2 linked regions of the Saccharothrix espanaensis DSM 44229 genome follow. The protein of the gene in region 1 interacts with the protein of each later gene in a pairwise test. Links are inferred from orthologs where the notes say so. Each region holds a gene or a part of one and is shown in the gene's direction. Other genes may lie near its edges.

Evidence for each region. The genes of interacting proteins can lie anywhere in the genome.
Region 2: the proteins of BN6_RS49430 (region 1) and ileS interact in binary tests that used the Escherichia coli proteins (3 or more experiments, as listed by UniProt). The link is inferred for Saccharothrix espanaensis DSM 44229 from one-to-one orthologs.

Annotation. Positions count from the first base shown.
Region 1 is NC_019673.1:9,310,433-9,316,147, reverse strand. Bases 1,533-4,356 are described here. They hold BN6_RS49430 (substrate-binding domain-containing protein), read left to right. Parts: upstream 1,533-2,396; coding sequence 2,397-3,317; downstream 3,318-4,356. Other genes in these bases: rbsD (D-ribose pyranase), read left to right, coding at 4,185-4,356; BN6_RS41190 (ribokinase), read left to right, coding at 3,331-4,188; BN6_RS49435 (ABC transporter permease), read left to right, coding at 1,533-2,373. Also shown: BN6_RS41205 (sugar ABC transporter ATP-binding protein), read left to right, coding at 1-1,414; more of BN6_RS49435, read left to right, coding at 1,411-1,532; more of rbsD, read left to right, coding at 4,357-4,574; BN6_RS41180 (isochorismatase family cysteine hydrolase), read left to right, coding at 4,666-5,319; BN6_RS41175 (outer membrane protein assembly factor BamB family protein), read left to right, coding at 5,388-5,715. UniProt on the Escherichia coli protein: Part of the ABC transporter complex RbsABC involved in ribose import. Binds ribose. Also serves as the primary chemoreceptor for chemotaxis.
Region 2 is NC_019673.1:7,648,933-7,654,053, reverse strand. What follows is about bases 1-3,676. They hold ileS (isoleucine--tRNA ligase), read left to right. Parts: upstream 1-365; coding sequence 366-3,476; downstream 3,477-3,676. Other genes in these bases: BN6_RS33260 (RNA polymerase sigma factor), read right to left, coding at 3,662-3,676; BN6_RS49845 (hypothetical protein), read right to left, coding at 3,538-3,660; BN6_RS42670 (caspase, EACC1-associated type), read left to right, coding at 1-151. In the rest of the region: more of BN6_RS33260, read right to left, coding at 3,677-4,393; BN6_RS42665 (RNA polymerase sigma factor), read right to left, coding at 4,390-4,938; BN6_RS33250 (hypothetical protein), read right to left, coding at 5,009-5,121. UniProt on the Escherichia coli protein: Catalyzes the attachment of isoleucine to tRNA(Ile). As IleRS can inadvertently accommodate and process structurally similar amino acids such as valine, to avoid such errors it has two additional distinct tRNA(Ile)-dependent editing activities.

The DNA of each region.
Region 1 (5,715 bases):
GAGCTTCACCGGGGTCAAGGCCCTCGACGGGGTGGACTTCGACGTGCGGCCGGGCGAGGTGCACGTCCTGCTCGGCGAGAACGGCGCGGGCAAGTCCACGCTGGTCAAGATCCTCGCGGGCGTCCACGCCCCGGACCGTGGAACGGTGCACCGCGCACCGGGCACCCGGCTCGCGGTGATCCACCAGGAACTCGCCCTGGTCCCCCGGCTCTCGGTCGCGGAGAACCTGTTCCTCGGCCGCCCGCCGCGCCGGTGGGGATTTGTCGACAAAGCGCGAATGCGACACGACGCCCGGCGCCTGCTGGACCGGGTCGGCCTCGCGGTGGACCCGGACACCCCGGTCGGCGACCTCGGCATCGCCGGGCAGCAGATGGTCGAGATCGCCCGCGCCCTCGACCTCGACGCCCAGGTGCTGGTGCTGGACGAGCCGACCGCCGTGCTCACCGACACCGAGACCGACCGGCTGCTGGGCATCGTGGCCGGCCTGCGCGAGCAGGGCGTCGGCCTGGTGTTCATCACCCACCACCTCGACGAGATCCGGCGCGTCGCCGACCGGATCACCGTCCTGCGCGACGGCCGCAGCGTCGGCACCCTGCCGCGCGGCGCGACCGTCGAGCGGATGATCGAGCTGATGGTCGGCCGGACCATCGCCGAGCAGTACCCGCGCCGCCGCGAGCGGCCCGGCGAGGTCTTGCTCTCGGTCGAGGGCCTGACCCGCGCCGGCGCGTTCCACGACGTGTCGTTCCAGGTCCGCGCCGGTGAGGTGGTCGGCATCGCGGGCCTGGTCGGCGCCGGCCGCACCGAGGTGGTGCGCGCGGCGTTCGGCGTCGACCGCTACGACTCGGGCCGGGTCGAGGTCGCCGGCCGCCCGCTGCCCGGCCACGACGTGGGCGCGGCGCTGCGGGCCGGGCTCGGCCTGGTCCCCGAGGACCGCAAGGGCCAGGGCCTGGTGCTCACCTCGACCGTCGGCGACAACCTCGGCCTGGTCACCCTGCGCACCACCGCCCGGTCGGGCCTGGTGGACCGGGTCGGCCAGCGCCGGCGGGCCCGGGAGATGGCCGCCGCGCTGCGCGTGCGCACCGCCGGGCTGGACCGGCCGGTCGGCGAACTCTCCGGCGGCAACCAGCAGAAGGTCGTCATCGGCAAGTGGCTGATGGCCGACCCGAAGGTGCTGGTGCTCGACGAGCCGACGCGCGGCGTGGACGTCGGCGCGAAGGTCGAGATCTACGAGCTGGTCAACCGGATGACCGCGGCCGGCCGCGCCGTGCTGCTGGTCTCCTCCGACCTGCCCGAGGTGATCGGGATGAGCGACCGGATCGTGGTGATGGCGCACGGCCGGGTGGCGGGCGAGCTGCCCGCCGGCACGACCCAGGACAAGGTGATGGCGTTGGCGGTTCAGGAGTTCCAGGCATGAGTTCCACTGTGGACGGTCGTCCGACCCCGTCGGTGCGCGGTGTCCTGGCGGACAACGGCGCGCTCGCGGGCCTGCTGGTGATGGTGGTGGCGCTGTCGATCCTCGCGCCGTCGTTCCTGAGCACCCAGAACCTGCTCAACGTCGGCGTGCAGGCCGCCGTGGTCGCGGTGCTGGCGTTCGGCTCGACGTTCGTCATCGTCTCCGGCGGCATCGACCTGTCGGTGGGCAGCGTGGCCGCGCTCTCGGCGATGGTCGGCGCGTGGTCGTCGGCCGAGGCGGGCCTGCCCGGACCGCTCGCGCTGCTGGTCGGCCTGCTGACCGGCGTGGTCGCGGGCCTGGTCAACGGGGTGCTGGTGGCCTACGGGAGGTTGCCCGCGTTCATCGCCACGCTGGCCATGCTCAGCGTCGCGCGCGGCCTGACCCTCGTGGTGTCGCAGGGCAGCCCCACCGAGACCCCGGACGTGGTCGGCTTCCTGGGCTCCAACCTGACGCCGTACCTGCCGATGCCGCTGCTGGTGATGCTGGTGTTCTTCGGCATCACCGGGTTCGTGCTGTCCCGCACCTACTCCGGCCGCGCGATGTACGCCATCGGCGGCAACGAGGAGGCCGCGCGGCTGTCCGGCATCGACACCCGCCGGCAGAAGCTGGTCGTCTACGCGCTGTCCGGGCTGTTCGCCGCGGTCGCCGGGATGCTGCTGGCCGGCCGGCTGTCCTCCGCGGGCCCGCAGGCCGCCGTCGGCTACGAGCTCGACGCGATCGCGGCCGTGGTGATCGGGGGCGCGTCGCTGTCCGGCGGCGTCGGCCGGGCCACCGGCACGCTGGTCGGCGCGCTCGTCCTGGCCGTGCTCCGCAACGGCCTCAACCAGTTGCAGGTGTCGCCGTTCTGGCAGCAGGTCGTGATCGGTTCGGTGATCGCGCTGGCCGTGCTGCTGGACACCCTTCGCCGCCGCACCCGATGAACCCGATGAGAGGAACCCCCAAGATGAAGCTCCGCGGTGTCGCCGCGCTGTCCGCCCTCGCCCTCGGGCTGGCCGCGTGCGGTTCGGGGACCGAGGCCGGCGGCGGTGGTGGGGACATCACCATCGGGCTGGCCGTCTCGACCCTGGACAACCCGTACTTCGTGGCCCTCAAGCAGGGCGCGGAGAAGGCCGCCGCCGAACTGGGCGTGCGGCTGACCGTGGTGGACGCGCAGAACGACGCCACCAACCAGGTCAACCAGGTGCAGACGTTCACCACCCAGGGCGTCCGGGCGATCATCATCAACCCGGTCGACTCCAAGCAGGCCGGGCCCGCCGCCAAGGCCGCCGAGAACGCCACCATCCCGCTGGTCGCGGTGGACCGCTCGGTGGACGACGGCAAGGTCGCCTCCGAGGTGGCCTCGGACAACGTGCAGGGCGGCACGCTCGCCGCGATCGAGCTCGGCCGCGCCACCACCGGCGAGGTCGTGCACCTGCAGGGCATCCCCGGCGCGTCCGCCTCGCGCGACCGCGGCCGGGGCTTCGAGCAGGGCCTGAACTCCGGCGGCATCAAGGTCGTCGCCAGCCAGCCCGCGGACTTCAACCGCGCCAAGGGGCTCGACGTGATGACCAACCTGGCGCAGGCCAACCCCGGCATCAAGGGCGTGTTCGCCGACAACGACGAGATGGCGCTCGGCGCGATCAAGGCGCTCGGCGACCGCGCCGGCAAGGACGTCCAGGTGGTCGGGTTCGACGGCACCCCGGACGGCCTGAAGGCGATCGAGGAGGGCACCCTGGCCGCCACCATCGCGCAGCAGCCCGACGTGCTCGGCCGCAAGGCCGTCGAGCAGGCGGTCAAGGCGGCGAAGAAGGAGCCGGTGCAGGAGGTCGTCGACGTCGAGGTCAAGGTTGTCACCAAGAAGAACCTCGCCGAGTTCAAGAAATGACGGTGTCGCTGACGTGACGGTACTGGTGCTCGGCTCGGCCAACGCGGACCTCGTCGTCGCGGTCCCCCGCCGCCCCGGCGGCGGCGAGACGGTGCTCGGCGGCGACACGGTGGTGATGCCCGGCGGCAAGGGGGCCAACACCGCGGCCGCCGCCGGGCGGCTGGGCTGCGCCGTCGCGCTGGTCGGCGCGGTCGGGCCGGACCAGTACGGGGACCTGCTGGTGCGGTCGCTGGCCGAGGCGGGGGTGCGGACCGACCTGGTCCGCACCTCGGACCGGCCGACGGGGCTGGCCTACATCACCGTGACGCCGGACGGCGAGAACTCGATCGTCGTCGCACCGGGCGCGAACTCGGACGTGTCGGAGTCCGATGTGGACGCTCTGGCGTGGGACGGCGTGACGGTCCTGGTGTGCTCGCTGGAAGTCCCGTTGGCAACCGTGGTGCACGGGATCTCGGTAGCGGCCTCTCGTGGGGCGAGGCCGGTGCTCAACCTGTCCCCGGTGACCGAGGTGCCGGCGGCGACGCTGGCGCTGCTGGACCCGCTGATCGTCAACGAGCACGAGGCGCGGGAACTGGCCGACACGTTCGAGGGCCTGCTCGACCTCGGCCCGCGCTCGGTCGTGGTGACGTTGGGCGCGCGCGGCGCGGCCGTGGTCACCGCGTCCGGCGTGGTCGAGGTGCCCGCGCCGGCCGTGACGCCGGTCGACACCACCGGCGCGGGCGACGCGTTCGCCGGTGCCCTGGCCGCCGGGCTGGCGGCGGGCCAGTCGCTGGTCGAGGCCGCCCGGTACGCGGCGCGGGTCGCGGCGACCTCGGTGACCAGGCCGGGCGCGCAGCCGTCCTACCCCGGGCCGGACGAGGTGCTCGAATGAAGCGGGCGGGCATCCTGCACCCCGGGCTGAACGCCGAACTGGCCCGGCTCGGGCACACCGACGAGGTCGTAGTCGCCGACTGCGGCCTGCCGATCCCGCCCGGCCCGGCCGTGGTGGACCTGGCGTTCACCTTCGGCGTGCCGACCTTCCTCCAGGTGCTCGACGGCGTGCTGGGCGAACTGGTGGTGGAACGGGCGCTGGTGGCCACCGAACTCGACGAGCGCAACCCGTCGTGCGCGGCGGCGCTGGCGGGGCGGCTGCCGCTGATCGACCGGGTCGACCACGACGGGTTCAAGGGACGGGTGGCCCAGGCCCGGTTGGTCATCCGGACGGGCGAGGCGACGCCGTACGCCAACGTCCTGCTGCGGTGCGGCGTGCCATTCTGAGTGCGCTGCCGGCGGATCCGGGTCCACCGCTCGCGGATTCGGGTCTACCGCTCGCGGATCCGGGTCCACTGCTCGCGGACGGGGGTGGGTTGTGCTGCACGACTGGCGGATCGAGCCGCGCGAGTACGCCCGTCAGGAGAGCCGGCGCGGCAGCCGGCACGCCTACCGCGAGCTGACCGCCCGGCGCACCGCCCTGGTCGTGATCGACATGGTGCCGTTCTTCGTGGAGGCCAACCCGTACTGCCGGGGCGTGGTGCCCAACATCGCCCGGCTCGCGGGCGGGGTGCGCGCGGCGGGCGGGGTGGTGGCCTGGGTGCTCCCGGCGGCGGTCGGGCCGTCGGACTGGGCGGTCGGGTTCTACGGCCCCGCGGTGGCGGCGGTGTTCGCGGCGGCGGGTGGAACCGGGCGTCCCGAGGACCGGTTGTGGCCCGAACTGCCCGTGCGGGACGAAGACCTGGTCGTGGAGAAGACCGCACCGAGCGCGTTCTTCCCCGGCCACTGCCCGTTGCCGGACCGGTTGCGCGCGCTGGACGTGGACACGGTCCTGATCACCGGGACGGTGACGAACGTGTGCTGCGAGTCGTCGGCGCGGGATGCGAGCACGTTGGGGCTGCGGGTGGTGATGGTCGCCGACGCCAACGCGGCCCGCCGCGACCAGGACCACAACGCCACTCTGCACACCGTGTACCGGTCGTTCGGCGACGTGCGGCCGACGTCCGAGGTGCTCGACCTCATCACGGGCTGACCCGGAATGTCCAAGGTCGGCGGGATGCCGCGGTGGAACGCTCGTAGTCGGCGGCGCGTCGCAGGGGTGTGCTGCGCTTCCTGGTGGTCGTCGGTGCGGGGTGCGCGGTCGTCGCGCTGTTCCTGCCTCTGCCCTACGGCCGGCCGGAGGCGATCGACTACCCGCTGATCGTGCCGGTGGGTGTGGTCGTCGCGGCGGCGGTCGGTGCGTTGCGCGGGTGGAAGGTCTTGTCCGTCGTCGCGGCGGTGATGGTGCTGGTCGCGGTGTCGGCGGCCGTCGTGATGGACGTGAAGAGTGGTCTGCCTGGGGTCGACCTGCCGGTTCTGGCGTTGGGTGCGCTGGCGGTCGCGGTCGGCGGGGTGGCGGCAGGGCCCGGGGTGCCGTGGTGCGGGCAAG
Region 2 (5,121 bases), 1.7 Mb from region 1 along the record:
CCTGGCCACCGGCGAGGCCGTCCGGCTCGCCGACTCCGGCTTCGGGTGCGTGCCGGCGTTCAGCCCGGACGGCCGGTTCCTCGCCGTCGGGCTCAACGACGGGCTCCGCGTCTGGGACGTCCGCCACAACCGGCTTGCACCCGCGGGTTAGGCTTGACCCACACGGCGTTGATCCGGCCATCACCGGGGAGCTTCCGGAAGAACGGGCGCGAGCCCCAGTAGAACCGGACGGGTGCGGCCCGTCACAGCCGGCAACGAGAGGCCGTCGCGAGGTTGGCGTCGGCAAGCGGGGTGGTACCGCGGTGCGCCGATCCAGGCGTGTCGTCCCCGCGTGCCGGATGACGCAGCACGCGAGGAGCAGCACGATGGCCTACCCGAAGGCAGGCGAGGGCTCGGTGCCCTCCCAGCCGTCCTTCCCCGCCCTGGAACAGGACGTCCTCGACTTCTGGAAGTCCGACCGGACGTTCCCGGACTCGATCGCCGCCCGGCCGGCGGGGGACCGGGGCGCCAACGAGTTCGTCTTCTACGACGGCCCGCCGTTCGCCAACGGCCTCCCGCACTACGGGCACCTGCTGACCGGGTACGTCAAGGACGTCGTGCCGCGCTACCAGACCATGCGCGGCAAGCACGTCGAGCGCCGGTTCGGCTGGGACACCCACGGCCTGCCCGCCGAGGTGGAGGCGGAGAAGCAGCTCGGGTTCTCGTCGAAGTCCGAGATCGAGGCGTTCGGGATCGAGAAGTTCAACGAGGCGTGCCGCGCGTCGGTGCTCCAGTACACCGACCAGTGGCGCGACTACGTGACCCGCCAGGCGCGCTGGGTGGACTTCGACAACGACTACAAGACCCTCGACCTGGACTACATGGAAAGCGTCATGTGGGCCTTCAAGTCCCTGTGGGACAAGGGCCTGGTCTACGAGGGCTTCCGGGTGCTCTGGTACTGCTGGCGCTGCGAGACGCCGCTGTCCAACACCGAGACCAAGATGGACGACACCTACCGCGACCGGCAGGACCCGGCGGTCACCGTGGGCCTGCGGCTGGAGTCCGGCGAGCTGGCCCTGGTGTGGACGACCACGCCGTGGACGCTGCCGTCGAACCTCGCCGCCGCGGTGCACCCGGACGTCGACTACGTGGTGGTCGAGGCGAACGGCGAGCGCTACCTGCTCGCCGAGGCGCGCGTGCCCGCCTACGCCCGCGAGCTGGGCGAGGAGCCGCCGGTCGTGGCCCGGTACCGGGGTTCCGACCTGGTCGGCCGGCGGTACGCGCCGCCGTTCGACTTCTTCGTCGGCCGGGAGAACGCCCACCAGGTGCTCGCCGCCGACTACGTCACCACCGAGGACGGCACGGGCATCGTGCACATCGCCCCCGCCTTCGGCGAGGAGGACAAGCTCGTCACCGACGCCGCCGGCATCGAGGTGGTCGTGCCGGTCGACCCGCACGGCCGGTTCACCGCCGAGGTGCCGCCCTACGAGGGGCAGCACGTCTTCGACGCGAACAAGCCGATCATCCGCGACCTGCGGGACGCGGGCCTGCTGCTGCGCCACGAGACCTACGACCACCCGTACCCGCACTGCTGGCGCTGCGACAACCCGCTGATCCAGCGGGCCGTGTCGTCGTGGTTCGTCGCGGTGAGCAAGTTCAAGGACCGGATGGTCGAGCTCAACGGCGAGATCAACTGGGTGCCCGAGCACATCAAGGACGGCCAGTTCGGCAAGTGGCTGGAGAACGCGCGGGACTGGAACATCTCCCGCAACCGGTTCTGGGGCTCGCCGATCCCGGTCTGGGTGTCCGACGACCCCGAGCACCCCCGGGTGGACGTGTACGGCTCGCTGGACGAGCTGGCGCGCGACTTCGGCGCGCGCCCGACCGACCTGCACCGGCCGCACATCGACCAGCTGACCCGGCCCAACCCGGACGACCCGACCGGGCGCTCCACCATGCGCCGGGTGCCCGAGGTGCTCGACTGCTGGTTCGAGTCGGGGTCCATGTCGTTCGCGCAGGTGCACTACCCGTTCGAGAACGCCGACTGGTTCGAGGACCACTACCCGGGCGACTTCATCGTCGAGTACAACGGCCAGACCCGCGGCTGGTTCTACACCATGCACGTGCTGGCCACGGCGCTGTTCGACCGGCCGGCGTTCAAGAACTGCGTGGCGCACGGGATCGTGCTGGGCGACGACGGCCAGAAGATGTCCAAGTCGCGCAAGAACTACCCGGACGTCAACGAGGTGTTCGACCGGGACGGCTCGGACGCCATGCGGTGGTTCCTGATGGCCTCGCCGATCCTGCGCGGCGGCGACCTGGTCGTCACCGAGCGGGGCATCCGCGACGCCGTGCGCCAGGCCGTGCTGCCGCTGTGGAACTCGTGGTACTTCCTCGCGCTCTACGCCAACGCCGAGGGCGTCGAAGGCACCTGGCGGACCGGTTCGCCGCACGTGCTCGACCGGTACGCGCTGGCCAAGACGCACGACCTGGTCGCGGACGTGACGGCGCGGCTGGACGTCTACGACATCTCGGGGGCGTGCGCGTCCATCCGGGAGTTCCTGGAGGTGCTGACGAACTGGTACGTCCGCCGGTCCCGCGACCGGTTCTGGGCGGGCGACCAGGACGCCGTCGACACCCTGCACACCGTGCTGGAGGTGGTCAGCCGGGTGGCCGCGCCGCTGCTGCCGCTGACCACCGAGGTGGTGTGGCGCGGGTTGACCGGCGGGCGCTCGGTGCACCTGGCGGACTACCCGGTCGCGGCGGACCTGCCGGCCGACGCCGACCTGGTGGCGGCGATGGACCAGGTGCGGCAGGTGGCGTCCACGGCGCTGTCGCTGCGCAAGGCCAACAAGCTGCGGGTGCGGCTGCCGCTGGCCAGGCTGGTGATCGCGGCGCGCGACGCCGAGCGGCTGGCGGCGTTCAGCGAGATCCTGCGGGACGAGGTGAACGTCAAGGAGGTCGAGCTGACCTCCGACGTCGACGCGCACGGGCACTTCCAGCTCGCGGTGAACGCGCGGGCGGCCGGGCCGCGGCTCGGGCCGGAGGTGCAGAAGGTGATCAAGGCGGTCAAGGCCGGCGACTGGTCCGAGGTCGACGGCAAGGTCGTCGCGGCGGGCGTCGAGCTGTTCCCGGAGGAGTACGAGCAGCGGCTGGTGGCCACCGACCAGGGGGCCACGGCGGCGCTGCCGGCCAACAGCGGCCTGGTCGTGCTGGACACGGCGGTCACGCCGGAGCTGGCGGCCGAGGGCGTCGCCCGCGACCTGGTGCGCGTGGTGCAGCAGGCGCGCAAGGACGCCGACCTAGACGTGTCGGACCGGATCGCGCTGGTCGTGCAGCTGCCCGCCGGCGAGGTGGCCGACGCGGTGCGCCGGTTCGAGGCGTTCGTGGCGGCCGAGACGCTGGCCGACGCGGTGTCCTACGGCGAGGTCGCCGGGGGTGCGGCGGGCTCGGTCGGCGACGGGGCCGAGGTGAGGGTCTCCGTCACGAAGGTCTGATCTGGCGGGAGGGGGCACGGTCGGGGCGTCCCGACCGTGCCCCCTTCGGCGTCCTGCCGGGTCAGGCGGCGCGCAGCGCGAGGGCGATGATGAGCAGCACCCCGACCTGGTCGGCCAGGTGCGCCGGCGGCGGGTCGAGGACGTCCACCAGGTCGTCCAGCCAGGTGTTCAGCTCGTCGGACATGTCAAACACCTCCCTCGCGCTCCAGCAGGGTGCGCAGGGTCGCCAGGCAGCGGCCGCGGGTCGGGCCGATGCTGCCCCGGGGCATGGACAGCGCCTCGGCCACCGCGCGGTACTCGGCGCGGCCGGCCAGCACGGTCAGCCGGAGCAGCTCCTGGCAGCGCCGGGGCAGGTTCGAGTAGGCCCGCCACAGCCGCCGGTCGCGGTCGTCGCGCAGCGCCTCGGTCTCGGGCAGCCAGCGGGTGTCGGGCAGGTCGAGCGCCGAGTCCGAGGACAGCGCCGCCCGGCCGTTCGCCTCGCGCCACGCCCGCTGGGCCTCCCGCCGGGTGGTGACGATCAGCCAGCCCGCCAGGGCACGCGGCTCGGCGATCCGGTCCAGGTGCCGCAGCAGGCTCAGCCACACCGTCTGCACCACGTCCTCGGCGATGCCCTGGTCCAGCCCGTTGCCCCGGGCCACGTGCCACACCAGCGGCGTCAGCTCGGCGACCAGCGTGTTCAGCGCGTCGCGGTCGCCGGCGCGGGCGGCGGTGAGCAGGGCCGCGTGCCGTTGCGGCGCGGTCGGGCCCGGGGAGCCCTGCGCGATGATCGCGGCCACGCCCAGGTCGTCGGACGCCGGGTCGTCGGGGATCGCCTCGGTCACCCCGTCGCGCAACTCGTCCAGCAACGGGTCGAGCCCGCCGCCGTCCGAGGTGGACAGCCCGGGACGGGAGTTGCGGCGCGCGTCGTCGTCCGTCATGTTGTCCCCTTCCCGCGCCGGGAACCCCGCACCCGGCGCTCGGAGTTGCCGACCGTCGCGCTGACCTGGGCCCGCGCTTCCGACACGTACCTGCGCACGGAGTCCCGTCCGCATCCCAGCACGTCGGCGATCTCGCCGTCGTCGAAGTCCCAGAACCGCAGCACCAGGGCGGTGCGCAGCCGGTCGGGCAGCCGCGCGATGGCGGCGAGCGTGCTGTTGAGCTCGTGCCACGTCTCGGCCTCGCGCTGCCGCTGCACGAGGATCCGGGACCGGGCGACCACCTCGTCGGTCACCTCGCTGGGCCGCTCCACCCGGCGGGCCTGGTCGACCAGCAGGTTCCGGATCGTCTTGACCAGCCACGCCCGGCGCGCGCCGGGGGCGATGGCCGGCCAGTTCCGCCAGGCGCGGACGAACGCCTCCTGCACCGCGGACTCGTGGTCCAGGTGCGGTGACATGACGGCGGCGAACCGGAAGAGCCGGGTGCGCTCCCGGTGGTAGAACTCGCCGAAGGCGGCCGCGTGGTCATCGGAGTCTCCCGGTGTCACGAACCCTCCCTCTGGTCGGCGTCCGGTACCCGGTAGACGGACGCCGTGCAGGGTTGTGGATGCGGCTGGTTCAGTCCAGTCGGCGCGCCACGGCCCGCAGCACCCGGACCCACCACGACCACCGTGCCGGCACGATGCTCTGACCTGCGGCGATGCTCAGGTTGTCGAACATGTCCTCGATCA